4 regions of the Haematobacter sp. genome follow, and region 3 is predicted to be linked to each of the others. Evidence: riboswitches for the same ligand, from Rfam matches in the RefSeq annotation. Region 3 holds a riboswitch; each other region holds the start of a gene.
What was found. Region 3 has a riboswitch for cobalamin ahead of RT513_RS09590 (TonB-dependent receptor plug domain-containing protein). Riboswitches for the same ligand answer to the same signal wherever they lie in the genome.

Region 1 (7,102 bases), on a different contig from region 3:
GTTTCGTCTCCTCCGGTCCGGGCGACCCCGAGCTGTTGACCGTGAAGGCCGCGGACCGTCTGCGCCGGGCAGAGGTCGTGCTCTACGACGACCTTTCCGCCGGTCCGATCCTCGACATGACGCCCCCCGGCGCGGAGTTGATTTCCGTCGGCAAGCGGGCGGGCCGCGCCTCACCCCGGCAGGCCCATGTGAGCAGGCTGCTGGTCGATCACGCCCGGACCGGTGCCCGGGTCGTCCGGTTGAAATCCGGCGATGCCGGCGTATTCGGGCGGCTTGAGGAGGAGATCGCCACCCTCCGCCAGGCGGATATCCCGTTCGAGGTCATCCCCGGCGTGCCGTCGCCCTGCGCCGCCGCCGCCGCTGCTGGCATTCCGCTGACCCGGCGCGGTGTCGCGCGGCGGGTGCAGTTCGTTACCGGCCATGACGTGACCGGCGCGCTGCCGGAAGAACTGAACTGGTCCGCCCTTGCGGATCCGGGCGCAGTCACGGCGGTTTTCATGGCGCGGGCGACCTTCCCCGAGCTTGCCCAGCGGCTGATCGCGGCGGGCCTGCCGGAGGACACCCCCGCGCTCATGGCCGAAGGCGTATCGACCCCGCGCCAATCCCTCCACCGTGACACGGTGGGCGGTCTCGCCGGGCGGCTGGCCGTCGCGCAACGGGAGGAGGCGCCAACGCTGATCCTCTACGGTGCGCTCGCCGAGTGACGGCACAGAAGATAGGTATCCATGATCCAGCCATGTTTTGCCCGCGCCGCAGCCCGCGCCGCCGCGATACGCGGGCCAGCCTCTGCCAGCGGGCCGTGATCGACGATCTGGTTTGCCATGCCGAGAAACGCCCCCCACCAGATCGTCACGCCCCGCGGGTCGAGCGTCCGAAAGGCGCAGTCCCCGTCCAGCATCACCAGAAGCGTCTCCACCCCCTCCGGCCAACCCTCCTCCCGGAGCCTCCGTCCTGTGGTGACGAGGAATGGCTCCCCCACCGCATTCAGGGGAATGGCATGCGCGGCGGTCAGGGCCTGCGGCGCCATGATGCCCGGAATGACCGTGATGCGCGCCGGTCGCCCGAGCCTGCCCGCGATGCGGAGCGTGCTGTCGTAGAGCGCGGGATCGCCCCAGACCATAAGCGCGACCACACGCGTGTCGGGATATGCGGACAACGCGGCCTGCCAGGCGCGCGCAATCGCATCGTGCCAGTCGTCAACGCGCGCGAGATAGTCATGGATCGACGCATCGCGGACGGGCATGTCGAACTCGACCATCCGCGTCGCTGGGTTGCTGACCACATCCGCGAAGAGGCTCCGGCGGAGCGCGGCCAGATCGCCCTTTTCCGCCCCCTTGCGGGGAAGGAGCACGACATCCGCCCGGTTCAGCGCCCGGATCGCCTGAAGCGTCATATGCTCGGGATTTCCCGTGCCAATGCCGATCAGAATGACTTCCAACGGATCAGGCATCCGGCCGCGCGTCCAGAATCTGCCGGAACCGCTCCGACGCCCGTTTGGGCAGGTCGGGCGGCAGGTCGGCTTCTGCAGGCTCACCCACGTCGATCAGCATCACCATGCCCATCGCGTAATGGGGCGAGCACTTGATGCCGTAGGAACCGGGGACAGAGAGCGTGACAGCAAAGTCCTCGTTGATCCTCGATTTGAATGGGTCGGCGCCCGCGGGGATCATCCCGTCGATGGTCGCGGCATTGTGGCCGGGCTGGGTGGACAGGAAGCGCACCGTATCCCCCGGCGCGATGCGGAGGTAGGAGGGTTCGTAGATCATCGCCCCGTTCTCGCTCCGATTGTACATCTTCACGTCATGGGTCTCGGCAAGGACCGGACCCGCCATCAGCGCCAGCATCAGGGCGGCATGTTTCACGTATCGCATCGTCACTCCTCAAGGCAGCAGAAACGCAGAATGGTCGCCCTGTCGGCGGGATCGGTCAGGCGGCGGGCATCGACGCGGAAGATCTTGGCCAGCCGCGCGGGTGTCAGCACCTCCTCCGGTGGGCCACAGGCGGCAAGTCTGCCGCCGTCCATCACCGCGATCCGGTCGCAACCCATGGCTTGATTGAGGTCGTGGAGCGCCACGATCACCGTCACGGGAAGCTGTCCCACCAGCCGGAGAAGGCCGAGTTGGTGGTGGATATCAAGATGATTGGTCGGCTCGTCCAGAAGCAGCAGCCGCGGACGCTGTGCGAGCGCGCGGGCGATATGGATACGCTGGCGCTCCCCGCCGGACAGGGTTGACCAGAGCGCCGCCGCCATATGACGCATTTCCACCGCTGCCAGCGCGTCCTCCACAATGGCGTCATCCCCTTCCCCAAAGGGCCGGAGCGCGGAGAGCCATGGCGTTCGGCCCAGTTCGACCACATCCCGCGCCGTCAGCGCTTCCACTGTGTCGGCCTGCTGCTCGACAAAGGCGATACGGCGGGCAGCCTCCCGCCGGTGGAGCCGGGACAGCGGAGCGCCATCCAGCCACACCTCCCCCTCACCTCGCGGAACCAGCCCGGCGATAAGGCGGAGGAGCGTGGATTTCCCCGATCCGTTCGGCCCTATCAGTCCCAGCGTCTCACCCGATGCCACGTCGAGGCTCACACGCTCCACCAGCGACCGGGCCTGCACGCGCCAGCCGAGGTCTTTGACCAGAACCCTCATGAGCGTCTCCGGTTGCGGATCAGGATGAGCGCAAAGCCCGGCGCCCCAACCAGAGCGGTAACCACGCCTATGGGCACGACCTGCCCGGGAATGAGCATGCGGGATACGATATCGGCCGCAATCAGGAACACCGCCCCCGTCAACGCGGAAAGCGGCACCAACGCCCCGTGCCGCGGCCCCGCCACGAACCGGACAGCATGGGGAATGACCAGACCGACGAAACCGATGGAGCCGACGAGGCTCACCATGACGGCGGTCATCAGCGTCGTCGCGCCGATCAGCAGCAGGTGAACCCGCCGGACCGAAATCCCCAGCGAAGCCGCGGAACGCGCGCCGAAGGAGAATGCGTCCATCGCGCGGACATGCCCGATGCAGACGATCAGCCCGAGCAGCACGGCCGGAACCGCCAGCGCCACATCGGGCCAACGCACCCCGGACAGGTTGCCCAGCAGCCAGAACATGATCCCGCGCGCCTGCTCCGCATTTGCCGATTTGGCGATGAAGAAGCTCGTCAGCGCGTTGAAAAGCTGTGATCCGGCGATCCCGGCAAGCACAAGCTGCGCGGGTCCGCCGCCCGCCGCACGAGCAAGCGCCGCCACCAGCAGAAACGCCAGCGCTGCCCCGCCAAAGGCCCCCGCCGACAATCCGATCGCGCCGCCGCCAAGCCCGAGGATGGTCACCGCGACCGCCCCCGTCGATGCCCCGGCGGACACGCCCAGCAGATACGGGTCGGCCAGCGCATTGCGTATCAGGGCCTGAAGCACGACACCGGAGAGCGCCAGCCCCGCCCCACAGGCCGCGGCGACCAGTGTCCGCGGCAGCCGGTAGTTCCAGATGATTGCCGCATCTATCGCATCGACAGGCTGCGCCGCCCCCAGCAACCGGTTCGCAAGGACCGCTGCAACCGTTTCCACGGGCAGCGGCATCTCACCGATGACGACCCCGGCAAGGATCGCCAGCACAAGGACACCAACCCCAAGCGCGGCAATCCAGACCGGGGCGGCAAAGCGCGCGCGCAGATTGATGTCAGCGATCATTTCAGACCAAAGGAGGGCAGCGCATCGGCAAGCGTTTCAAGCGCGCTTACATTACGGATGGAGGGATCCATGGAATGCGCATCCAGCACGACGATCCGGTTTTCCTTCACCGCGTCCATCTGGCTGGCGACCGGGTCCGACTTCAGGAAGGCGAGCTTCTTTTCATAGTCATCCGCCTCGAACCGGCGACGGTCCATCCGGGCAATCACGATGACGCTCGGGTTGGCGCGGGCAATGGTTTCCCAGCTCACCACCGGCCATTCCTCGTCGCTTGCGATGACGTTCCTGAGGCCCAGCTTTTCCATCATATAGGCGGGCGGACCCTTGCGACCGGCGACGTAGGGATCGACGTCCATCTCCGCAGAGGAGAACCAGAACACGGCAGAGGCGTCCTTCAACGCCAGCGCCTGTGCCTTTTCTGTGGCAGCCTCCTCCCGTGCACGGAGATCGGCCACCAGCGCATCGCCCCGCTCTGGCACGTTGAAGATGCGGGAGAGTTCCCGCACCCCTGCATGGATGCTTTCCATCTCGAACATCGCGGATCGCGTGCCGTCCGAGCCGACGGCATTGTCCTTCTTCCAGCAGTCGGCCGGAAGGATATAGGTGGGGATCCCGACATCGCGGAACTGCTCGCGCGTGGCCACGATGCCATGCGGCCCGACGTGCCACTCATACTGAACCACCACCAGTCCGGGGCGCTTTCCCACAACGGCCTCGAAGCTCGGATCATTGTCCGCCAGCCGCTCCACCCCGGCGTTCAGGTCTTTGAACTCAGGCAGCACATCGGTGAACCATACGGCGGTGCCCGCCACCTTGTCGCCCAGCCCCAGCGCGTACAGCACTTCGGTCGCCGCTTGCCCGACTGTCACCGCGCTGGCGGGAGCGGCGTCGAAGGTCAGGTCCATACCGCAATTCGTCAGGTGAAGCGGATAGGGGCTTTCCGCCAGCGCGGGGGATGCCAGGGCCGCTGCGCCCAGCAGGGCGGCCAGAATGTTTCGCGCGATCATGCGAGCTCTCCGATCAGGGTGATGGTCCCGGCGGATGCGGAGAGGAACGGCCATGGGCCGTTGTGCAGATGTGGCTGATCGGGCGCAGCTGGGCACCCGCTGGACAGACGTCATATGGCACCTCCCCGGACACCCCGTCCGGGCCGTGTTGCGTTCAGACGTCGGCAGGTCTCCTGACTGGTGGGTCAACGGAAACTGCGGCCTTCCCATGGTCTGCACCACAGTGGCATGTTCACAGTGTTCCTCGCCGCCTACAGTTGCGGGGGCAGTTCCGGTTCGCCAGACGGGCTGGCGGCGGATTCCCTTTCAATTCCTCTCGGAAACCGACAGCCGACCCGTAACCCATTGCAGCCCGCCCGGCAAGCCGGGGCATGGGGCCAATGGCGGGCGGTCACCGGATAGCGCCCAGGGTTCTGACAGGCGGCTGAAAAAGGCTTTTGGCCTGTGTTGGAGCGGAAATCGTTCGCCATCTGACGAAATCCAGCCGGAAACCTATATATTTCCGTACGTTTCCGGGCCGATTTGCGATCTCCGGCGCATGGGCATGACACTTCAGGGCTTTTTCAGCAGCCTGCTAACCGACCGGAAGGGCGGGAGGAGACGGCTACCGCGGGCTCCCCCATCGCGCTATTGCTGACCCATGGATATCGCCCAGTTGCGCACCGTGCTGCATGTCGCCGAACTCGGAAGCCTGTCGCGGGCGGCCGAGCGGCTGCATATCGCGCAGCCCGCGCTCAGCCGGCAGGTCCGGTTGCTGGAGCAGGAACTCGGCACCCGGCTGTTCAGCCGTCACGGACGGGGCATGCAGCTGACCGAAGCGGGGCAGGAACTGCTCCTCCACGCGCGGCAGATCATGCGGGAACTGGAGGCGATCCGCAGCCTGCCCTTTGGCGGAGACGATGTACCCCTGCGCGGCGAAGCCTCCATCGGCATGCCGCCGACCGTGGCCGCAATCCTTGCCATTCCGCTGGCCCGCGCGTTTCGCCGCGCTCACCCGGAGGCACGGCTTCGGATCGTCAGCGCCTATTCGGCGTTCCTGATGGACTGGCTGCGACGCGGAGACCTGGACATCGCCATCCTTTACGAAACGCAACCGCTGCGATGGCTCCGCGCCTCCCCGTTGCTGGAGGAGGAGCTGTTTCTTGTGGGGCCTGCCGACAGCGGGCTTGACCAGTCGGTCCCGGTGGCAGCGCGGCGGCTGGCGGACCTGCCGATGATCCTTTCCGGCAGCCGGCACGGAATGCGGGAGACGGTAGAGAGACTCGTCCAGACGGCGGGGGTCACCGCAAATGTCGTGTTGGAAGCGGACAGTCTTTCGGTTCTGAAGGATATGGTGTTAAACGGGCTTGGCTACACCGTGCTTCCCGCGTCGCCCATTCGGGAGGACATCGGGCGGGGCAGCCTTCGCATCGCGCCCCTGGTCGATCCGCGGGCCGGCTGGCAGCTCATGCTGACCGTGCCGGTGGACCGCCACCCCTCCCGCCTGCTGGGCTATCTCGAACGGACCGTGGTGAGCGAAACAGCCGCCCTTGTGCAATCCGGGACATGGGAAGGACGCCTGCCGGACAGCGGCTAGGGAGACAGCACCGCCGCTGCCGCCCGCCGTTCGATCCCCTGTCTGTAGAGCGCCGCCCTTGCCGCAGCGGCGCGCGCGCGAAGGACCGCCTGTTCCGGAGCAACATATTGAAATTTCACTTCATCATGGGGGCGCAACTGAACGAAAGCGTCAAGGTCGCAGTCCAGCACCGTGGCGATCTTCGGATACCCGCCCGTTGTCTGATGGTCCGCAAGCAGAACGGTGGGCACCCCGTCGCCCGCAACCTGCACGGCCCCGCGTGTGATCGGTTCGGAAGGCATGTCGAGCGCGGCAGAGGGCGCGATCGCCGGACCGGAAAGCCGCACGCCCATCCGATCCCAGGCGTCCGTCATCCGCCATGAGATCGAAAGGAATGTCTCCAGCGCCCCGGCTGAAAAGAACCTGTCCTGAGGGCCGAGGGTCACATGCACGCACCGACGCGGACGGGCGAAGACCGGGCAAGGGATGTCGCCCGCCGTGGCCCCCCGGGCCTCCGCGATCTCCAGCCTCTGTCCTGCCTGGAGCCTGCCACCGCCGAAGCCCGACAGCGCATGGGTGGCATGGCTCCCCAGCCAGATGGGCGTGAGCAGATTTCCGGCGAGCGCGAGGTAGCACCAGCTTCCCCATTGTCCCGGCCGCATGACCAGCACCTCGCCCGCGCGAAGGGTGGCGACGGTCCATGAGCCACGACGTCGCCCGGCATGGTCGATGCGGAAGCCACCGCCCGCCACGGCAAAGCCGACCTCTCCCGAAAGGCATTCGAGCGTCAGCCCCCCAAGCGACACCTCAATACCCGGCGCATCCGGCGGATTGCCAAGCGCGATATTCGCCGCGGCAAAAG
Region 2 (7,102 bases), on a different contig from region 3:
TCGTATCGTGATAGGCGTCCTCCCGGTCCTCTCCGCCGCCGCGCTCCGGTTGAAGCGCCAGCACCACGTTGCCGCGACGGGTGGCGTGAAAGGCGAAGCCCGCATCCGTGACATCGCCATGGGTCGCGCGCAGCTCCGCCTGCAATGCTTCGGGAAGGCTTTGGAGCGTGTGGCGGTAGGAGGCGAGAGGCCAATGCACCGTTTCGTCGAGCGCCGCTTCCAGCGCCGGGCCGGAGGGCGCCACATGACCTGCTTGGCGCAAATCCTCAAGCATCGCCTCTGCCGAAGCAAACACGTCGAGCCCCACGGCATGTGCCGCCCGGTGGGCCTTGCCAGGGTAGGTGGACAGGACAAGCGCTACGCGCCGCTCTGCGGGGGGCAGGGTTGCAAGCCGGTGCCAGGCGCGCACACGGGCGACCGTCGCGGCGATACCCGGCTGATCCGCCCCATGCCGGGACTGGGTGAACTGCAGATCCGCATTCCGGGCCCGCGGCTCCTTGAAAGAGATCACGCCTGCGCCGATCCGCCCGTCCACCTCCGGCAGCGCGACATGCATCGCCAGATCGGAGGGGGAAAGACCGCGCCCGGACGCCTGCCACGCCGCGCGTGCGGACGTGGCGTGGATCGCTTGAAACACCGGCACGCGGGCCGCCTCGAGCGGCGACGCCCCCTCGCTTCGGGCGGAGAAAGCGGTGGTGTTGACGATCGCCACAGGTGCCAGCGCAGGCAAGATGTCACGAAGCCATGCGGCGGCGGCGCTGTCCTTCAGGCTTGGCAGGAAAAGACCTGCGGCGCGAAAGCCCTCCCGCTCAAACCCCCGGATCAGACCGGCGATCCCATCGGTATCCGCCGCGGCGAGCCATGCGCGATAGAATGGAATGGCGACAAGCGGCGGCGTGCCGCCGGGTGGATCGGTCATGGGGCCGGTATCGGGATGCCAGAAGCCGAAGGAGGGCAGCGTCTTCGGCCCGGGGACGGGTCCGGCATACAGCCCCGCGGCCAGAGCAAGCTGTGCCAGAGCCCCCTGCGCCGCGATCTCTCCCCCTGCTTCGCAGAGGGTGGAAAGCCGCCGCAGCGTTGCCACGGGGAGCGTGGAGGCGGCGTCCAACGCCGGATCGGGGCATCCGTCTGCGGGCAGGATGGCAAGGGCGATGTCCCGCTCCCGTGCCAGTCGCGAAACCTGCTCCACGCCGTAGGACCACCAGGATGCGCCCCCGATGAGCCGGATCAGAACCCCCTTCGCCCCCGAAAGCGTACGGTCAACATAAGTGTCCACGGACAGCGGATGGGCGAGCGCGGACAGATTGGCCAGCCGCAAGGACGGCAACCCCTCCCGCCCCCGATGCCAGCCCGCCGCGAAAGCCCCCAGATCGCTGTCGGAAAACGACAACACCACAAGGTCCGCGGGCGATTGCCCCAGATCCTGCGGGGTGACCGTCTCCTCCAGCCCGTGGCTTTCGCGGAACAGGACGTGCATCAGAGGAGCGCCGCACGCACGGCTTCGGCATCAAGATCGCCCTTCTCCGCGATGATGACGAGCCGCCCCTGCCGCGGTTGCTCCCCCCAGAGGCGGTCGAACTGATGGCGGACGCGCGGGCCGACGGCCTGAACCAGAAGGCGGAAGGGCCTGTCCGTCACCGCCACATGGCCCTTCACGCGGAGGATCCTCTGCTCACCCGCCAGCGCCGCGACCCGCTCGGCGAGCACCTGAGGATCGGCTATCTCCGGCATGTCGAGGACAATGGTATCGAAATCATCGTGGTCATGCTCCTCCTCCCCGTCGTGGTGGGAGGGGCGGGCGTCCAGCCCATCCTCTGCCGCGGCGTTGAGGCCCAGCACGACGCGGGGGTCGATCACGCCTTCGGTGAGCGCGATCATGGGCAGCGCGCGGGGTGCTTCGGCGCCGATCACCCTGCGCGCCTCGGCCAACCCGGCCTCACCGGCCAGATCGGCCTTCGACAGCAGCACGATATCGGCGCAGGCGATCTGATCCTCGAACACCTCCGACAGCGGCGTCTCGTGATCGACCTCCGACGCGTCGCCCGGATGTGCGGGATCGGGCGCGAAAAGGCCCTTCGCCACCGCCTCCGCATCCGCCACGGCCACCACGCCGTCGATCGTGATCCGCGAGCGCAGGTCGGGCCAGTCAAACGCCTTCAGCAACGGCTTCGGCAGGGCAAGGCCGGAGGTCTCGATCACGATATGATCGGGCCGCGGCTCCAGCGCCATCAGCCGCTCGATGGAGGGGATGAACTCATCGGCGACGGTGCAGCAGATGCAGCCGTTGGTAAGCTCGACGATATTCGCCTCCGGGCAATCGGCATCCGCACAGGCGCGGATCAGGTCGCCGTCCACCCCGACATCGCCGAATTCGTTGACCAGCACCGCCAGCCTGCGTCCGCCGGGGTTCTGGAGAAGATGCCGGATCAGCGTGGTCTTTCCCGCGCCCAGAAATCCGGTGACGATGGTGACGGGGGTCTTTTCGATGGACATTCAATCCTCCAGGGGCGGTATGCGGGCGATGGTGTTCTTGCGGATGACTTCGGGCCGTGCGCGCCACGGCACCACGCCATCGGGCGCGGTCGCATAGGCGTGGATCATGGCGATCAGGTCATCGAGGTGGAGGTCCGGGTTCAGTGCGCCCTGCACATAGGTCCAGCGCCCCGGCCCGCGAAGCACCACGGCACAGCCCCGCGAGCAGGCGGACAGGCACGGCTGGCGCCGGTGGTCGATGCCCGCGCGCGCAAGCGCGTCGGACAGGCGCGCGCCATCGCGGGGCGCATCGGGGGCGACGTTCGGGTCGGCACCCTGCAGGCGGCAGGTGGTACAGACCACCAGTTCCATTGCATCGCTCATCGGCCCCTCCGGCCAGACGGTCTTGGCGGACGGGAGCAGAACGGGGCTGCCGGAACGGCAATCACCGCCCTGCGGCACACCCCGGCCGCGGCTTCGGACAACCGCCCTCGGGGCGGCAGATCGCGGCAGGTCTCCCGGCTTGCGGATGTCAGGGTTTCCCCTGGCGGGCGCCCCACCTTCCCGGTTTCCCAGTGGCTCTGCGGGCGACCTCTCCGGTCACGGTCGCGGGGGCGGCTGCGTTGGGGCGGTGAAGCCTGTCGCATTCCCTCTTAGCCTGCCATATGGCAGGAACCAGCGATGCGGACAGCCAAGCCACGCCGCGCGCCGGAAGTCAAGGAGAGTGCCGTGCCCGATGACACTATCACGCCGGAGGAAGCCGCCGCCCATGCGGGGAAAAAGGCGCGCATCAAGGCAGCGCGGGACCGCATGATGGCCGAACGGACCGGAGAGAAGGGGCTGGTGATCGTTCTTACGGGTCCGGGGAAGGGCAAGTCCTCCTCCGCCTTCGGCATGGTGCTGCGCTCCATCGCCCATGGCATGCCAACCGCCGTGGTGCAGTTCATCAAGGGGGCGATGACCACCGGGGAGCGCGATCTGCTGACCGGCAGCTTCGGCCACCTCTGCCGGTTCCACACCATGGGCGAGGGTTTCACGTGGGAGACGCAGGACCTTGCCCGCGATCGCGCTGCCGCGAGGGCGGCGTGGGAAAAGGCGAAAGAGATGATCCGCGATCCCGCGATCCGTATGGTGCTCCTCGACGAGATCAATATCGCGCTCCGCTACGATTATCTCGACATAGCAGAGGTGGTGGCGTTCCTTCGGGACGAAAAACCCCCCATGACCCACGTGGTGCTCACCGGGCGGAACGCGAAATCCGACCTGATCGAGGTTGCCGATCTGGTCACGGAGATGCAGGCCGTGAAACACCCGTTCCGCAGCGGTATCCGGGCACAGGCGGGGGTCGAGTTCTGAACGCGCGCTCCGCCGCTACCTGCGGGCCGGGCTGGAGGTCAGGACGCGCCGAGCGTCTCGGCCCTGATCTGCCGGGCGGTCAGCCGCGCGCTCTCCGCTTCGGCCCGCAGAACGGCGACCTCATCGGGGGTGCGGCTGTGAATGTTGGAGTAATCGAGCTTCCAGCCCATATCAGGCGAAAACGTCTCCGGAGAGTGCATTGTCGTCCGAGGTCCGGGCGCGCGTTCCAGCATGTCGAGCGCGCGGTGAACGTTGCGCAGCTGAGAGTCAGGGTCGTTGGGACGCCCCGCCGCATTGCCGAGCGGCATGTCGCTGAACAGCAGACGCGGGGCGCCGGCATGCTCCACGATGTCCTTCGCCGCGCCCATGATGACAGTGGAAATGCCGTTTTCCTCCAGATGCCGGGCCACGAGCGTGACCGTCTGATGGCAGACGGGGCAGTTCGGCACCAGAATCGCGGCGGTCACGCCATCCTCCCGGCAGCGGGCCAGTATTTCCGGCGCATCCACCTCCATGGTATGGCGTTGGCTGCGGTTGGTCGGAGCACCGTGAAACCGGGGGGCGATCCACCCGATCCGCGCAGCCGCCTGTCGCAGCGCCGCCAGAGGGAACCACGCGCCCTGATCGGTCATGTCGGCATTCTCCCGATCGATGCCGACATGGGCGATCCGCAGGTCCGGGTCTGTGGCGGTGGGGAGGGAATAGACCTCGTAGAACTTCGCTGCGGAATTGTACGGCGCGCCCTGTCCCTGCGGACCCTTGGCCGGATCGTAGGGAACGGCGGTGGTGATGAGGGTGACCGTGCTTTCGGCCAACGGAAGGGTCAAAGGCGCAAAGGGCGCGTCGGGATTGTGGGCCCATTCGTAGGGCGTGTCATAGCCAAGGCCCAGATACCAGTCCCGCGTCCGGCGCATGTAGCCGACAGGTTCCGTCAACGCGGCATCACTCTGGGGTCTTTGCATCATCCCGGCCCTCTCTCCCTCTGCGTGGCGCGTATCGGAGCGCCACGCCCGGGCCAGTTGTGCGCATAGACAGCCGGTTTGTCCATGGCCGCGGTGATGCGGCAACCTTACCAGAAACGATCGGACCGATTGCGGATGCCCGTGTCCGCGGCGAGGGACGGCAGGGAATGGTCAGAGAGCGGAGGCACGCCCGCCCGTCCACCGACCCGGTCGACGGCTTTCCGGCGGAACTGGGCAGCGAAAGCGTTGATTGCTGCCTCCGTCACCATGTCACCATACCACTGGGCGGGCGCCGGCTCGAAGCCATGTTCCTCCGCCAGAGCCGAGAGCAGGTCGGCATCCGCGAGCGTGAGGGTGGAGCCGATGCTGAAGTCCCGCTCCTGACCGGAGAGGGCCAGCAGCATCGTCTCGCTCAGGCAACCCCAAGCGATGTTGGCAGGCAGCGTCTGGAAAGGCCCGAGGTCCACTTCTCCCGGCGGGCGGACGAGACCGCCGTCAAAGACCATCACGCCGGTGCCGCGCAGATCGGCTTTCTGCACATTCGGCGGACGCGCCACATCGCAGACCAGCGTTCCGGGCTTCAGACGCCGCGGATCGACAAGCACGGTATCCGAACTCGTGGCCACGAGGACGACATCCGCATCCGCCAGCGCCGGTTCCAGATCGGTCGTCCAGGAGAGGACGTGCCCGTAACCCGCTTTCGCCTTCGGAGGAACGTGGATCGTCTTCTCCGTGTCCATCTGGCGGACGGAGCGCGCCAGCAGTCCCGGCGTCCAGGCATCGGTGCGCGGGCTTCTGGCCAGCGAGGCAAGGATGTCGTCGGCGACCTTGGAGAGCAGGCGCGGAGCAAAGGGATTGCGGGCGTTCCCCACCAGCGTCATGCGTCCGGCCCGCCGGGCAAGCAGCATGGCTCCAAGCCGCCCGATCGCTCCCGATGCGCCCACGACGACCACATGCGCGTCCTCAAGGGCGATGCCGGTGCGCCGGCAGAGCTGGGTGATCGCCTTCACCGCAGAGACGGTGGTCAGTGTATTCCCGCTGGTGATAGGCACGCCGCGCCCAGTCACGGTTTCACCGCCGCGTGTGACGATTGAGGTGAAGGCACCGAGACCCACACGGCACGCGCCCTGCTCCCCTGCGATGGCCACCGCTTCCGCGATCATCTGACGGGCCTCGGCCTTTCCCTTGCCGCGCATGTCGCCGGGCAGCATGGGCACCGAGAGTAGCCAGCCGGAGGCAACCTTGCCTGCACGGGAGGTGACATCGGGAATCTCGTGGACGATGCCCGGGCCAAGGCCCTTCACCCACGCCTTCCAGCTTGCCAGTTCCTCCTCGTTGAACTGTCGCAGGGAGGCGTCGGAGCGGAAGATATCCTCGTCCTCGGTGTAGTGGATCACGAACCCGAAGCGACCCGGGACAAGGCTGCCCTTCGGCACGACTGCCGTCTGCGTTCCCGTCTGTGGCGCCATCTGCGGCCCTTCTTCCGCAAGCTCCCCTCCCCTCCGCGCGACGAGGTGGCGCACGAGAGAGTAGTAGTCGTTCTCATGGATGATCCGGCAGACCGCTTCGAGCGCGGCCACAGCCTTGTCGAGCCCGTCGCGTCCGAGGATGAGCGGCGGTTGAAGCCGGAGAACACGGCTGTCGTTGAACAGCGGAGCCGTAAGCACCTTCTGCACGTTTACCAGATAGGAGGCGATAAGCGCCGTCACGCCACCGTTGAAGCCGGCGTGCGCCATGATGGCCGAATTGCGACGCTCCTCAAGCGGCTGGAACTCCAGGCCGAGCATATATCCCCGTCCCCGGACCTCCCGGATCACGTCGGGATAGGCGCGCTGCAACTCTTCAAGCCGCGCCCGGATGTAGGTGCCGTTCTCCGCCACGCGCCGAACCAGCGCCTGATCATCCTCCAGCAACTGATCGAGCGTCGCACAGGCAACGGTGGCAGCCAGTGCATTGTTGGCGAAAGTGGAACTATGGAGCCGCCCGAAGCGGTCATCCCATGCGGAAGGGCGTACGATACAGGCTCCAATCGGCATCAACCCGCCGCCGAGCGCCTTGGAGAGCAGCAGCATGTCGGGGACTTCCTGGAAGCTCGAGCAGGCGAAAAGCTCGCCGGTGCGCCCCAGACCGGTCTGAATTTCATCGAGAATCGTCAGGACGCCATGCTTCCGGCAAAGGGCGATCGCTGCTTCGGCGTAACCTTCGGGCGGGCAGACCACGCCGCCCTCTCCCTGGATCGGTTCGAAGATGAAGGCCGCGATACCATCCGCAGACGCGACAAGCCGCGCTTCAAGAGCGGCAAGATCGCCGTA
Region 3 (7,102 bases):
CCCCCGGATGATCAGGTCGGGATCGGCCAGCACCAGCTGTTCCAGCGACACCATGCCGCCGCCGCGGAGTCCAAGCTCCGACGCGATATTGGCAAGCCCCGCAGCGGCAAGGATCTCTCCCGCAAGGCTGGCATCGCCCGCCGTATAGCCGTTGGCATAATACAGCGCCGCGCGGCGCCGGTCGGCGGGCGGTTGGCCAAGCGCGGCGAGGTCGGCGTCGAACCGCTTGACGAGGCTTTCCGCCTCCGCCGTCCGGCCCAGAGCCGCGCCCATCCGCCGGACATTGTCGCGGATACCGGCGAGGCTGGTCTCCGGGTCAAACACCTCGACCGGCACGCCGATGCGGCGCAGGAGAGCGGTGGTTGCCGCGGAGCCGTAGCGCCCGGCCAGCACGAGGTCCGGTTGCAGCAGAACGATCTCCTCCGCCAGCCCGTGGTTGTGGGGGTAGCGGGCTGCCTCCTCCGTCATGGCGGAAGAGCGGGGATCACTTGCGAGATGGCTGATGGAGACCAGTTGCCCCGGTGCCGCCAGCATCATGGCAAGCTGGTCGGTGCAGAGGTTCACCGAGACGACGCGTCTGGAGACGGCGGCGGTCCCTGCTGCGGGGCTGGACGCAGGGGCCTCCGCTCCGGCGCGTTTCTCCCCTGCGGATACCGGAGGGGCGGACGTGTCCACGTGAGCGGCGCTCGGAGCAAGGGCATGGGGCGTCCTGCTGTCTGCCGAAGCGTCTTGCGCTGTTCCGGTCGCAAGGCCCGCGACAGCGGCGGAGGTTGCGAACAGGGGAGTCGGCCCCCGCTGCGCGGCAGAGACAAGGGCCAAAGATGCGCGACCGATGACGCGCTGTCGCGTGACGCGATCCCGCCGCGCAGCAGAGAGAGGGGTCAGAGACGCGCCCCTCCCCGGTGCGGCATCCGGCCCTCCTTCCGGCATAAGGGCGGCGCGTCCGGCGACTCCGGTGAGGAGGGTTTCTGCAACCGCCAGGGGTGCCGCAAAGGGTGCTTCCGATGCGATGCCCGAAACGGTTCCGGGAACCTTGAGCCGCCCCGCTTCAAGCCCCGCTCCGGTGGCCCCGGTGAGGGCGAATGTTTCTGAAACCGCCGATGCGCTGACCGAAGCGGTGCCGAGAGCCGCGATGCGCCCCGCTTCAAGCCCCGTATAGGGCACGGGCATCGACGTCAGGAAAGGTCGAGAGAATGGGGTAAGGACGGCGGCCGCAGGGAACGCGGGCGCCATCGAAGCGTCGGTCTCCGTCCGGGCGGCAAGCTCCGCGGCCTGCGCGGAAACCGCGAAGGTGAGAAGCGCCGTCCCGATGAGCCGTGCTACCATTTCGCCTCCAGCCCGAGATAGGCCTGCCGCCCTTGGTTTCGGAAACCCCAGACGTCCATGTACTCCTTGTCGAACAGGTTCACCACGCGGGCGGTGGCGCGGAGGTTTTCCGTGAGATCGTAACCGGCGGCGAGGTTGACGAGCGTATAGTTGCCCAGTTCCTTCGTCTCGTAGAAGCCCCAGTACTGCGTATCGTAATTGCCCGCCACGTAACGGATATCGGCGGTGAGCGATCCGCGACCGTTCAGCACCTGCTGCGTGGCGCCCAGACCAAGCTCATGCCGGGGGCGGCGCACTTCCACCGTGCCGTCAGGGTTCTTTGCGTCCAGATAGGTGTAGCTGACCGACAGACGCAGATCCTCCGTCGCATCGAACCGCCCGGCGATCTCCACCCCTTCACGCGGGCTCTTGCCCCGCTGGTTGATGTAGCTCGCCCTCCCGTCCGGGGCGGCGCCATAGACATAGGTGATCTCGTCTTCCATCTTCTCGTTGAAGTAGGTGACGTCGATCAGCCCGCGTCCGTTCAGCAGTTCCGCCTCGACGCCGATATCGTAGCCGGTGTTGCGCTCAGGCCTCAATGCGGGATTGCCGATGGTGTAACCGTCATTGGCGAAAAGCTCGTAATAGGAGGGTTTCACCAGTCCCCGCCCGGCAGAGGCATGCACACGGAAAGCGCTGTCCGGGATCTGCCACGACAGGCCGATGTTCCAGCTCGTGAAATCCTCGAACGTGTCGAAATCGTCATGGCGGAGGCCCGCCTGCACATCCACGCCCGTGTCGAAGGAGCCGCGGTATTCCACGGCCACCGAATTGTTGGCGCGATCATAGTCGCGGGCAGTGTCGTTCTCGTCCTCCGACCGTTCGAGCATGACGTTGAGCAGGTGCCGCGCCTCGGTCACCGGCCGGCCGTCCAGCCCGTAGCTGAGCCGGTATTTCAGCGCGCGCGTCTCCCCCCGCGTCTCCGCGGCCTCCGTCGTGCCCTGCCGAAAGACCGAGTTCTGAAATTCCAGCCGGTTGACGAGCCGTCCTTCCAGCATTTCGTATTCGGCCCAGAGGGAGCCGGTGAACTCCTTGCGCTCCCCCGTGAGGTGCGGATCGTCGATCAGATAATCGCGATAGCCGGTGGCGGCATAGTTCGTCGCGTCGTAGCCATAGTTCTCTTCGGAATGCCGCAGGGTAAAGCCGAGCTTCAGGGCCTCCGTCGCCTGCCAGTCGCCGGTCAACCCGATGGTGCGGCGGTCAATCCCGTCTTTCTCGCTGCCGGTGAAGGCGGGGTTGTAGCCGTGATCGTCCCGCTTCGAGACGTTGAAGGACAACCCGCCCCGCTCCGTCCGCTGGGTGACCCAGCCGGAGGCCGCATAGCCGTTGCCGACCTCCACCGCACCGCCGTAATGCGTGCCGATCTCTCCCCGCCGGGTGATGATGTTGATGACCCCGGCAGACGCATTCGAGCCGAAATAGACCGACTGAGGGCCGCGCAGCACCTCGATCCGCTCGACATTCGCGGTTTCCAGCCCGGTCAGGATATACTCGTCATTGCCGCCCGTCGCCGGAACCCCGTCGATGAGGATGAGGGTGTGGTTCGCCTCTGCGCCCCGGAGGCGGATCTGCGTGAAGCTGGGGCCGGCGGAGGTGACGGAGACGCCCGGCACTCCGCGGAGCGCGTCCTGTACGGTGCGGATGCCGCGCTCATCGATCTCCGCCGCGGTTATCACGGTGAAGGCGCGCCCATAGGCACCCGCGGCAATGGGGGTAAGCCCGCCGGACAACACGATGCTGTCCAGCATCACCGGAGAGCCGGTCTGGGCATGAGCGGCCAGCGGGACATGAACGGCCAGCGGGGCGAGGGCGGTAAGAACTGTGATCGTCCTGATGCCAGTGAAGGTCATCGCAGGGGCCTTTCCAACGCGATGCCGCATACATGGCGGCCCGCGAATTGCAGAATGGCCTGATGGGAGTCCCGCAGGCCGGTGACGTCACCTCTGCGGAAGGGCCGCTTTCCAGACGCACCCCGCGCCGGAAATGGGTGAGCGCTGCGGCAGGTCTCCTGGCTCGCGGGTCATCGCTCGGGCCGGTCTTCCCGGAGGCGGACCTCCAGTGACGTTCTTGGCCGTCGCTCGCCGCTCACAGTTGCGGGGGCAGCCGCGGTCTTGCCCGAAGGCGCACCGCAGTTCCCTTTTCATCCGGCCTTACCGGAACCGAAGCAGACCATGGATGATCCGCTCCGCCGATTCTTGTCAAGCGCGAAGGGGGGCGCCCCCTTCGCGAATGGCCGGATCAGTTGGGCGAATGCCCGTTGCCCATGCCGGCCTTGCGGGCCTCCACATTGAATACGACCGGGACTTCGCCCGCGTTTTCGAACACAAGAACCGCGTCCATCCGGTCGGCAGCGGACCACAGACGGGTTTCGGGCGCGGTGAAGCTCACATGCGGGCCGGTGGGGCTCAGGTGCACGGTCTCTCCGGCGGGAATGGTGATGGGGCCTGCGGAAGTGGTGGCAACCATGTTCCGAAAACGCTCTGCCGTACGGAGGCTCGCTTCACCCTTCGCCGGGCGGATGGCGACCAGCCGGTCATCGGTCGCGCCCGCATTCGTGACGGAGAAATAGCCCTGCGGTGCCTGCCCGTCTCGGGTCGTCTCGAAAGCATAGGGATGCCCGACCGTCAGATCGCCCGCGCGGAAATCATGCGCGAAGGCGGGGGTGGCAAGCAGAAGCGACATCAGCGGAAGGCTGCGAAACATGGATACTCCAATCATACTGGGATCATACTGGACCTGCCGGCGAAGCGGCGGGCACGCTCCCTAACAGAAAGGATCAGGGCATGCGAGGCGCAGCGTTCCTGATTTTGCCATAATTTTGTGCATAACCGGTATGATCGCGCGACATTATGTCGCGATGTCAGCCCGCCGGGCAGCCCAGCATATCCACCGCGCCCCTGTCGCCGATAAGCGTGATGCGCAGCCGGGAACGGTCCAGCGCCAGCGTCTCTCCGGGAGGGGGAACGAGATCCGCGGAGGCCGTCACGCCATGGGCCTCCCGCCGCGTATCGCTTTCCGACACCCAGACGGAGGGGTCCGGTGTCTCAAACACCGCAAGTTCCCGTCCCCCAAGCGATGGAGCCTGAAAGGAGGCCGTCACGCGGAGCCCGTCCGGGATTGCCTCCACACGGCAGCGCAGGCTCTTTACCCCTGCCATGTCTGCATCCAGCGGGCCGGAGGCCAGGGCCGCGCGGATTGCCGGGTCCGGCTGCTTCGTCACCGGCAGGACGGCGTCGATCCGAAGATCGACCGGCACACAGATGTCGCGGCAGACCCCCAGCATGACATGGCTCCGCAGCGAAATGGGCTGATCCGCATTCCGCGCGCGGATTTCCAGGGGCAGGACCAGCTCGCGCGTATAGCCGACCGTGCGCATTCCGTTCAGCTCGAACACATGCGGCGCGGGCCAGTGCAGCGTCACATCCGCCAGGTTCTCCGAGCCGCTCCAGTCAAAACCGGGCGGGATGCCCGCATCCCCCGGTGCGCGCCAGTAGGTCTTCCACTGGTCGGCGAGCGTCAGGCGGATGGCCGCGAGATGGCTGCCATCGGCCTGCCGCCAGCCGGGAAGAACCTCTGCCTGCACCACGTCCTGCGGACGCGTTGGGGCGGCATGTCCCGCGAGGGCAGGCAGCAGCGTCGCTGCGGCAAAGGCGAGGAGGGGGAGCGGGCTGAGCATCATGGCGGGACTGTCGGCGGGATGTCGCAGGACTTGAAATCACATTCCGGCGAAGAGATGGCATTGTCTCCCATGCGACGCAATCTCCGCTTGTGCCGATAGTCCGGTGCGCCATCTTATGCTCATGAGCAACAGGACCACGCATATGTCTGACCTGGGGGGCAAGCTCCTCATCGCGATGCCCGGTCTGGGCGATCCGCGGTTTGAAAGGAGCGTGATCCTGATCTGCGCCCATTCTCCGCAGGGGTCCATGGGGCTTGTCGTCAACAAGCCGGCTGCGGATATCAGTTTTGAGGCGCTGTTGGACCAGCTTTCCATACCCCACCTCGGGGGCCGCTGCCCGATCCATGTCGGCGGCCCGATGGAAGCCGCCCGCGGCTTTGTCCTCCATTCGCCGCAGATCGATGAGGAGGAGGCCGGGACGATAGAGGTCGGCCCCCACTTCGCGATGACCACCACGCCCGATATCCTGCGGGAGATCGCGCGCGGCACTGGGCCGGGGCAGGCGCTCCTGGCGCTGGGCTACGCAGGTTGGGGCCCGGGTCAGTTGGAGAACGAGATTCTCCGCGATGACTGGTTGGTGTGCGACGCGCTTCCCGACCTCGTCTTCGCCGCCGACAACGGAACGAAGTGGCTTGCCGCGATCCGGTCGATGGGCGTGGATCCGATAAGCCTGTCGGCCTTCGGCGGCAGGGCCTGAGGGTTCCGGCGTTCGGCGCGGTGGCCGCAGTGGCGGACCTCGCCATCGCGTTCCTCCTGTGCGAGCGCGACCGATGTCGTCGCCTTGCGGGCATCCCGTCCGATGAGCATGCGGCTCAGCATCCGGTCCCCCTTTCTGAGGCGCGCCACCGGCAAATCCGGCGCAGCCTTTGAACAGAGAATGCGGCGCAAAAGGTCCCTGAGCCAGTCACCGCGCAGCCGGATCATGGGATCTGACAGCCTGCTGAAAAAGTTCGCAAGGGTCATGCCTGCGCTCTGGGAATCGGCAGATCTGACCCGGACTTGCCTGAAGCGTGTCGATTTTCGGCTGGTGTTCGCAGAGGGTGAAGGATTCCACGCCACGCGGGTCCAACGCGGGTCTGAAACCCTTTCTTCGGCAGCCTGCTAAGCTGATCGGTCAAACGGATCGGTCACGGGCCGTGGGGCGGCGGCACGGCGCAACCTGTCGTTGATCGCGCGCCCCAACCCGGTTTCCGGGATGGGTGAGACGGCGATGACCGTTCCGGGGCCGGTGTCGATTTCCCGCATGTAGTGAAAGAGGTTGGCCGCCGCTTCCGTCAGATCACCTGCGGGAGAGAGGTTCAGCGTGGCGCCCGCATCCTGGGGCCCGAAGCCGAGCCATGCCTCCCCCGGTGCGGGCCGGGTGGCGAGGCGCATCTCGGCCCGCGGCGCGTAGTGGGAGGAGAGCTGCCCCGGCGCGACGGGCCGCGCCGGATCGGCCGCGGGCGCGGGGATCGCACGGCCCAAAGCGGCTTCCAGATCCTCGAGCGCCAGCCCGCCGGGGCGGAGCAGCAGCGGTGCCTCCAGCAGCCCGACGATCGTCGATTCCACCCCCACGGCGGCCTCTCCGCCGTCGATCACCGCTTCGATCCGCCCGTCAAGACCGTCGAGCACATGGGCCGCGCGGGTCGGGCTGACCCGGCCCGAGGGATTGGCGGATGGCGCGGCCAGAGGCCCGCCGAACCGGCGGAGCAACGCCTGTGCGACGGGATGCGCGGGCACCCGCACCGCCACGCTGTCATTGCCCGCCGTGACCAGCGGCGACAGCCCCGCTTCCGGCAGCAGCGGCAGGACGAGCGTCAGCGGCCCCGGCCAGAAGGCGCGGGCCAGCCGCTCCGCCTCCGGCGTCAGCCGGGCATAGCGGCCCACGCCTGCCAGATCGGCGACATGGATGATGAGAGGATTGAACCGGGGCCGCCCCTTCGCCTCGAAGATGCGCGCCACCGCGTGATCCTGCCGCGCATCGGCGGCCAGCCCATAGACCGTTTCCGTCGGCAGGGCCACCAGCCCCCCCTCTGCCAGAAGGCGCGCCGCGGTCTCTATCCCCGCGCCGTCAGGGGC
Region 4 (7,102 bases), on a different contig from region 3:
CGCAGCCCCAAGCCCTGCGCCATGCCGTCGCCTAGTTCCAGCAGCGCCAGCGGGCGCGCGGCCAGCATCGCAATGCCCGCCGCCAGCGCCAGTGCCACGGCGATGCCCGCGGCGGACATCCAGCCGGCCTGCACCAGCGACCCGGCCTGCCACAGGAAAAGCTGCTCCATCACCTGATGGTTGAAGAGCGCCAGCATGGCATTGATGCCGCCGAGCCAGATCCCCGTCACCAGTCCCGACAGCAGGATCGCGCCCGCGCCGAATCCCGCCCGCGCCGACAGCGCCATGACTAGGGCGAAGGCAAGGAGCGCCCCCGCGAAGGCCGCCCCCCAGCCCGCCAGACCGGGCGCGGCCACCAGCGCGAGGCCGAGCGCCAGCTGCGCTCCGCCGAAGAGGCCGAGGGTGGCGGGCTCCGCCAAGGGATTGCCCAGCACGCGTTGCAGCAGCAGACCGCAGAGCGCCAGCCCCGCGCCGGAGAGCAGCGCCGCAACCAGCCGGGGCGCCGCCGAAAGGTGGAGGATCATCTGTCCCACGTCGCCGGCTTGCGGCCAGATCATCGCCGCGATGGTTCCGGCGGGGGCGAGATCCCGCGCCTCCTGCCAGAAGAGCCAGAGCGCGGGCAGCCAGAGCAGCAGGATCAATACGCGGATCATGCCATCGCCGCGCGGATCGCCGTCGCAAGGCGGATGGCGGAGGCCACGCCGCCCGCCGGAAACACTGGCGGCAGCGGCCGCAGCCGGTCCGCAAGGTTGAAGGACAGCGCGTCCAGGAAGGGACCGGCGGACCCGGCGCCGCCGATGGCCAGCACCGCCGGGCCGTCCCGGTCCACCAGTTCCTCCAGCCCCGTGCTGCGCGCCCCCCAGATCATGCTGCCGGTCGCGGCATTGGTCAGCCCCATGGCCGACAGCACGTCACCGGGCAGCGAACCCGGACCGAAGACGATCATGTGCCGCCCATCCTCCAGCATCCGCACGATCAGCGCCCGCTGCGCGCCGAGCGGGGTCAGCGCATCCTCCAGCCGGGCCAGCAGCGGACCGGAATCGCGGCCGAGAATGCGCGCCATCTGATCCGCCAGCGCGCGGGCCGTCGTCAGCGCGCCCTCCAGCGGCAGGGTCTGCAGCCATTCGACCGGGGCGATACGCTCCAGCCGGCCCGCTGCCGCCTGTTGCCACGCGGCGGCAAGGATCAGTCGCGGGGCCAGACGGCGCAGCAATTCGAGGTTCGGCTCGTTCAGCGGGCCGAGGTCCAACGCCGCGCCGGGGGCGGGATCTCCCACCAGCCGCTGATAAAGCCCGCGATTACCGATGGCGGCGGGGCCGTGGCCGAGCGCGAGACAGGTTTCCGTCAGGATGAGCTCCGTAGTAACCACGCCCCCCGCGGTATCCCCGGCGCCCGCAGGCGACAGGGCGCCGCCTGCGCGGGCATGAGCTGCCAGCGCCAGCGCAGCGGCAATCGCCGCGCGCCGGTTCATAGCCCGATCCCCAGATGCCGGGCCAGCGGCGGGTCGTGCCGGACAATGAGGCGGTCGAGATGGAAGCAGGGCGCCAGCAGCCGTTCCTGCCGCAGGGCCACGCGAAGTTGCGCCCGGCCATGGCGCCCGGCGGGAACGGGCAGATCCTCCCCCGCCCGGACCGCCCGCCGTACGGCCGTCTTCAGTGCCACCAGATCGGGCGGCCCGAACCGCGCCAGAAGACGCTGGAAGGCGGCATGGTCCTCTACATCGAAAGGCCGCGCCACGCCGGGGCGATGGCGGCACGGATGGGCGGGAAAGGCATGGGCGAACGGCAGCAGCCCCGCCGGGACCGGCGTGGTGGCGGGATGGGTGCGCCGTGTGTCGCCGAGCAGCGGCGGATCGCGGTCCCAGACCTCCAGCCGTCCCAGAGGGCCGCGCGCGATCCAGTCCCGCCCGCGGTGGCTGAGCCGGATCAGTCGCGACCCCGTCGGAATCTCGACCTCCCCCTCGGGGGCGCGTTCGACGGCGTGCGACACCGTCTCCGGCAGGCAAAGCGAGATGCCGTGGTTCCAGCCCTCCGGGTCGGAACTCAGCACCTCGAAGGCCAACGGGCGCAGGTCGGGCGGCAGGCGCAGGTGCAACGCCCCCCGCCTGCCCAGATCGGCCCCCGCCAGACCCAGCACCGCGCCGGGCCCGCCCATGCTCCAGATGCAGCGCGGATCCGCCATCAGTTCTTCGATCAGCCCGGTCGGCAAGGGTCAGAACTTCCGCCGATAGGCGAGATCAACCGTGCGGGGCTGACCCAGGAAGGCTTGCGCGCGCTCCGTCGACGGATCGGTGCGCAGGTAGTCGGCATAGACCCGGTCGAGCAGGTTCGTCACCCGCAGGCTCCAGACGGAGGCCGCGTCGGGCACGTAGTCGACGCCGACGTTAACCAGACCGTAGCCCGCCCGCTTCGTGGTATTCGCGAAGTCGTAGTAGGATTTTCCGATCAACTGCACAGACCCGTTCGCGCGCCATCCGGGAGCGAAATCCCACGACCCCCACAGGTTGCCCGACAGTTCCGGCACCAGGATCGGCACATTGCCGGAATAATCCTCCACCTCGAAGGTCAGCCAGTTGATGGAGGTGAAATCGTCGTAGCGCGCCCGCGTCCAGGCGGCGTTCCCGCCCAGCTTCACGTCGTCGGACAGCTGGAACGCCCCGGCCAGTTCTACCCCTCGCGAGGATTGCCGCCCGACCTGCTGCGTGGCGAAGGTCGCCGAGTCGAATACCAGCAGGTTGCGCTTGATGATATCGAAGACCGCCAGCGACCATTCCCCGCGCCCTTCGAACACCGATTGCTTGACGCCCAGTTCGAACTGCCTACCGGTCGTCATGTCGAAATCCGTCATGGAGGCGGAATAGTCGAGCAGCGGCAGGTTCACCGGATCGGTCGCATAGGACATCTGGACATAGAAGACGGTCGCGGTATTCGGTGCGAAGGTCAGGCCCAGCCGGCCACCCGGCCCCTCAAAATCGGCGGAGAAGTCATTCGCGGCCGATATGTGATCCTCACGCTCCACCGTGAACCAGTCGTAGCGCAGGCCGGCGCTGATCGCCCATCGATCGGTGATCTCGAGCCGGTCCTCGGCGAACACTGCATGCTGGTCGAGGGTGGAGTGATAGCGGGGGACCAAGTCATCCGGCAGCGGAAAGCGGCCTACCTCCGGGTGCCACGGATCGACGAAGCGGGGGGCGTAGGCCGCGAAATCGGCAAAGTCGGATTTGGCGCGGTTCACGTCGAAGCCCAGAAGCAGCTGGTTGCTCCGCCCCGCCACATCACCGCTGAACCGCACGTTAGCGCGCGTACCGAATTGAGACTGATCCTGCCGGATGCGACGGAATTCATCCACGGTGACCAGATCCGTCGCGGGATCCCAGAGATAGGTTTCGGCATTGCGGAAGGTTCGCCGGCTGTCGATGCCGTAGATCACCCATTCCACACCGACGGTATCGGAGGGGGTCCATTCCGTGCGAAGCTGCATCCAGCTGTCGCGGAAGCGATTTTCGGCGTCCGAGACGTTGAAATTGTTGTTCCGGAAGGATTCGACAATCGTTCCGTCCCGCAAGGGGGTACCGAAATAGGCGGGTGGCTCGCGATCCGCATGGGCGCCGCTCAGCGTGACCTTCACATCGTCCGTCGCTTCCCAGGCCAGTGCACCGGAAAGGACGAGATTGCGGCTGTCGGTATCGTCGACCCAGCCTTGCGACGCGTCGCCCACGGCGTTCAGGCGGAAACTGAGCCGGTCGTTCAACGAACCGCCCGCGTCATAGGCCAGCCGTGTGCGCAGGTTGCTGTCGAGCAGCGCAGCCACCTCCTGCCGGATCGGACCGGCGAAGGGACGCTTGGGCTGGATGTCGATCGTTCCGCCGATGGCGCCGGTGCCGTGCATGACCGATGCGGGCCCGTGCAGTACTTCGATCCGCTCCACGAGCCAGCTGTCGAAGGGGAAGCTGATATTGCCCCGGCCGGGGAAAAGCCGTGTACCGTCATAGAGCTGCATCACCGAATTGTTGCCCTGGAATCCGCGCAGCGCATAGGCGCTGCCGAACACGGGCGCCGCGACCGAGGTCACTCCGGGAATGTCTTGGGTGACAGCTTCGACCACATCAGTCTGCCCGCGCGCGGCGATGGTTGCAGCCGTGACCACGGAGATCGAGGCGGGAATATCTTTCACGGACACCCCGAGGCGGCTACCAGATGTGGCCGGAGTGGTAAAACCCAGCGTGGGCGGGCCGGTGATCACCACGGTGTCGAGCGTGGTTTCCTGGGCGTGAAGCAGGCCCGCCGGACAGGTTGAAAGCGCGAGCAGGGCCAACATCAGCCGGCGGGGATTTGTGGAAAAGATGGACATGCATAGCCCCTGGGGCAAAAGACACGTCACTTGCGAACGCAGGTCCATAGCCGGGCGCAGCCCGGAGACTTCCCCCGTCAGGACACCCCGCCCGACGTGTTCGCGCGTGAAATCGGCCGACGGCAGGTCTCCTGGCTCACGGCTCGAACGGAGGTCTTCCCCTTCCCGGGCGCAGGCCCAGTGGTAAACGAAGACCGCCTTGCCGCCTACAGTTGCGGGGACAGCCGCAGCATGGGCCAAGTTAGCCGCACTGCATTCCCTTTTGATCCCCGAAGGGAACCGTCCCCCGAGCGCTAGGATCACCGACCCGTGATGTCAACTGAATTGCTGCGCACCGCGATGTCTTTTCAGCAGGCGGCTTGGGCGAGCCGACGTCACTGGAGGAGAGATGGCGCGTTTGATGGGGCACCGCGCGCGCCGACGCAGATGCGACGCCGGATTTGGGTTCCGTCCGATTTCCGGCGTCCGTAAGTGCAGGCTCGATCATCATTGATCGCAGTCCTATTTCCGGCTTGTCGCGAGTTCCTCCACCCGGTTCGCCGCTGTCTCCAGAAGACTCTTCGCAAGGCCCTCATCCGCTGTCAGGCGGGCAAGGACGAGCGCGCCGACCATGGTCGATACTGCCGCCAGCGCTGCAGGCGATGGGTTCGCGCCTGCCGGAGTTCCCAAAGCCGCATCGGCGATGGAGAGGTGGGCACGCAGACCTTTCTCCATCTCCGCCCGGACTTCGGGCGCGTGGCGGGGGGCGTCCGAACCCAGCGTTGCCAGGGGGCAACCCCGATCCCGCATTGCGACATGTGCGGGCGAGAGGTAGAAGGCCGCAAGGGCTCGGAGCGGTGCATCGGGGTTCGCGTCAACGACCTCGGTCCAGCGAGAGGACGATCGCTCGACCGCACGGGCGGTGGCCTGGGCGGCAAGATCGTCTTTCGAAGCGAATTGCTTGTAGAACCCGCCCGGCGTCATCCCCGCGGCCTGCATCAGGTCCTTGAGCCCGATACCGTCGTAGCCGTGTTCGCGGAACAGCTGGCTGGCTTCGTCGATCACCCTCTGCCGGTTCGCCTCGGCCTGGACGCGGCTGACCCTCATGGTGCTATCCCCTTCGCTTCGCCTGGGACCGGAATGGCCCGGCCCGTCGGATCGCGCAAGGCCGATAGCAGCATAAACGACCCATAGGCGACCAGCCCGAGCGCCAATGCGGCATAAAGCGCCCGGATATCGTCCGTCGCCTCAAGCGCCAGCCAGCCGCCACCAAGGGCGATTGTCAGCCGCAACAAACCGGCGGCCAGCGGCATCAACAGCTTCTGCTGCCCCTGCGCCGCGAAGTAGAGAACAAGCCCCAGCCCAAAGAAGCCGTAGAACGGCCCGACAATCCGCAGATAGGCGCGCCCGGCGTCGATCATGCCGGGTTCTGCGCTGAAAAGCGTCAGCCAAGCCACCGGGAACAGGGCAGCGACCAGCCCCACCACCTCGGTCACAGTAAAGGCCAGGACCGCCCCGGTCAGGGCGATCTGCCGAGCGCGGCGGTGCTGCCCCGCAGCCATATTGGTGCCGACCAGCGCCACCAGCGGTGCGCCGATGCCGAAGACCAGCGGGATCAGCAGGTATTCGAGCCGGATGCCGGTGCCGAAGCCCGCCACCGCCTCGACCCCCAGCTTTGCCGCGATGATCGCGGTCGATCCCGCGATCACCAGATTTGTCAGCAGCGACTGGACCGATGACAGTGCGCCGATCCGCAGGATACCCCAGAACAGCGCCCACCGAAGTGGCTTCAGGCGGAACCGCGCCGGATTGCGGCCAGAGGCGACGTAGGCGCCAAGCACCAGCATTCCGGCGATGTAGTAAAGCACCAGTGCCAGGCCGCCGCCCGCAATCCCCATGGCGGGGACGGGTCCTGCACCAAAGATCAGCAGGGGCGATACGGGCACCAGAAAGACCACGCCCAGAACTGTCACCATGGCTGGAACCAGCATGTTCCCGGTTCCTCGGATGACGCTGGCCAGCCCGTTCATCAGCCAGGTGAAGACGTTTCCGGCAAAGACCACGTTGGAATAGAGCACCGCCGCCTCCAGTTCTTCCCCGCTGCCGCCGAGTGCTGCGTAGATCCGCCGCCCCCAGATCAGGAACAGGATCGAGAAGGCGAGGCCGATCACGAGATTGACCACCACTGCATGCAGGACAAGAGCGTCGGCCTCATTTCGGCGGCCCGCGCCGAGCGCCCGCGCGATCGATGACGAAATCGCCCCGCCGACCGCACCGGCCGAAATCGTGGTCATCAGCATGACCACCGGAAAGACCAGCGCCATGCCGGCCAATGCGTTGGTGCCGAGCTTGGAGACCCAGAAGGTCTCGATCAGCCCGGTCGAGGCCTGTGCCAGCATGATCATCACATTGGGCAGGGCCATGCGGATCAGCAGCGGCAGGATCGGCGCATCCAGCAGGCGTTGGGTCCGCCGATCATGCTGGACGGTGGATGACGCCGAGATAGCCGTCATCCGACCAATTCCACGGCCAGTGCAATGCCCTGACCACCACCGATGCACAGGGTCACCATCCCGCGTGACAGGCTGTCTCGCTGCATCGAATGCAGCAGCCGCGTCACCAGCACGGCCCCGGTCGCGCCGATGGCATGGCCATGGGCAATGGCGCCACCCTCGACATTGATGATGTCGAGAGGCAGGCCAAGCTCCTGCGCGACGGCAAGTGGCACGGCGGCAAAGGCCTCGTTGATCTCGATCCGCTCCAGATCGCCCAG

Region 1: it holds a riboswitch for cobalamin, as region 3 does, so the genes downstream of both, RT513_RS03200 (ABC transporter substrate-binding protein) here and RT513_RS09590 (TonB-dependent receptor plug domain-containing protein) in region 3, are expected to answer to the same signal.
Region 2: it holds a riboswitch for cobalamin, as region 3 does, so the genes downstream of both, RT513_RS03115 (DUF1636 domain-containing protein) here and RT513_RS09590 (TonB-dependent receptor plug domain-containing protein) in region 3, are expected to answer to the same signal.
Region 4: it holds a riboswitch for cobalamin, as region 3 does, so the genes downstream of both, RT513_RS18680 (TonB-dependent receptor) here and RT513_RS09590 (TonB-dependent receptor plug domain-containing protein) in region 3, are expected to answer to the same signal.

The regions. Positions count from the first base shown of each region.
Region 1 covers NZ_DAMDHB010000002.1:206,527-213,628, forward strand. The annotation lists gene cobA (uroporphyrinogen-III C-methyltransferase) at 1-704, shown strand, start outside; gene cobF (precorrin-6A synthase (deacetylating)) at 683-1,450, opposite strand; gene RT513_RS03185 (pseudoazurin) at 1,443-1,871, opposite strand; gene RT513_RS03190 (ABC transporter ATP-binding protein) at 1,874-2,641, opposite strand; gene RT513_RS03195 (FecCD family ABC transporter permease) at 2,638-3,678, opposite strand; gene RT513_RS03200 (ABC transporter substrate-binding protein) at 3,675-4,685, opposite strand; cobalamin riboswitch at 4,831-5,028, opposite strand; gene RT513_RS03205 (LysR family transcriptional regulator) at 5,326-6,261, shown strand; gene RT513_RS03210 (biotin-dependent carboxyltransferase family protein) at 6,258-7,102, opposite strand, start outside.
Region 2 covers NZ_DAMDHB010000002.1:190,107-197,208, reverse strand. The annotation lists gene cobN (cobaltochelatase subunit CobN) at 1-1,477, opposite strand, end outside; gene cobW (cobalamin biosynthesis protein CobW) at 1,477-2,493, opposite strand; gene RT513_RS03115 (DUF1636 domain-containing protein) at 2,494-2,856, opposite strand; cobalamin riboswitch at 2,963-3,167, opposite strand; gene cobO (cob(I)yrinic acid a,c-diamide adenosyltransferase) at 3,202-3,828, shown strand; gene RT513_RS03105 (glycine reductase) at 3,867-4,790, opposite strand; gene RT513_RS03100 (aminotransferase class III-fold pyridoxal phosphate-dependent enzyme) at 4,898-7,102, opposite strand, start outside.
Region 3 covers NZ_DAMDHB010000012.1:27,877-34,978, forward strand. The annotation lists gene RT513_RS09585 (ABC transporter substrate-binding protein) at 1-1,326, opposite strand, end outside; gene RT513_RS09590 (TonB-dependent receptor plug domain-containing protein) at 1,320-3,215, opposite strand; cobalamin riboswitch at 3,346-3,544, opposite strand; gene RT513_RS09595 (copper chaperone PCu(A)C) at 3,604-4,068, opposite strand; gene RT513_RS09600 (protein-disulfide reductase DsbD domain-containing protein) at 4,226-5,044, opposite strand; gene RT513_RS09605 (YqgE/AlgH family protein) at 5,187-5,741, shown strand; gene RT513_RS09610 (L-threonylcarbamoyladenylate synthase) at 6,146-7,102, opposite strand, start outside.
Region 4 covers NZ_DAMDHB010000047.1:72-7,173, forward strand. The annotation lists partial or broken gene RT513_RS18665 (iron chelate uptake ABC transporter family permease subunit) at 1-653, opposite strand, end outside; gene RT513_RS18670 (ABC transporter substrate-binding protein) at 650-1,471, opposite strand; gene RT513_RS18675 (DUF6925 family protein) at 1,468-2,208, opposite strand; gene RT513_RS18680 (TonB-dependent receptor) at 2,212-4,350, opposite strand; cobalamin riboswitch at 4,454-4,649, opposite strand; gene RT513_RS18685 (TetR/AcrR family transcriptional regulator) at 4,852-5,436, opposite strand; gene RT513_RS18690 (MATE family efflux transporter) at 5,433-6,842, opposite strand; gene RT513_RS18695 (thiolase family protein) at 6,839-7,102, opposite strand, start outside.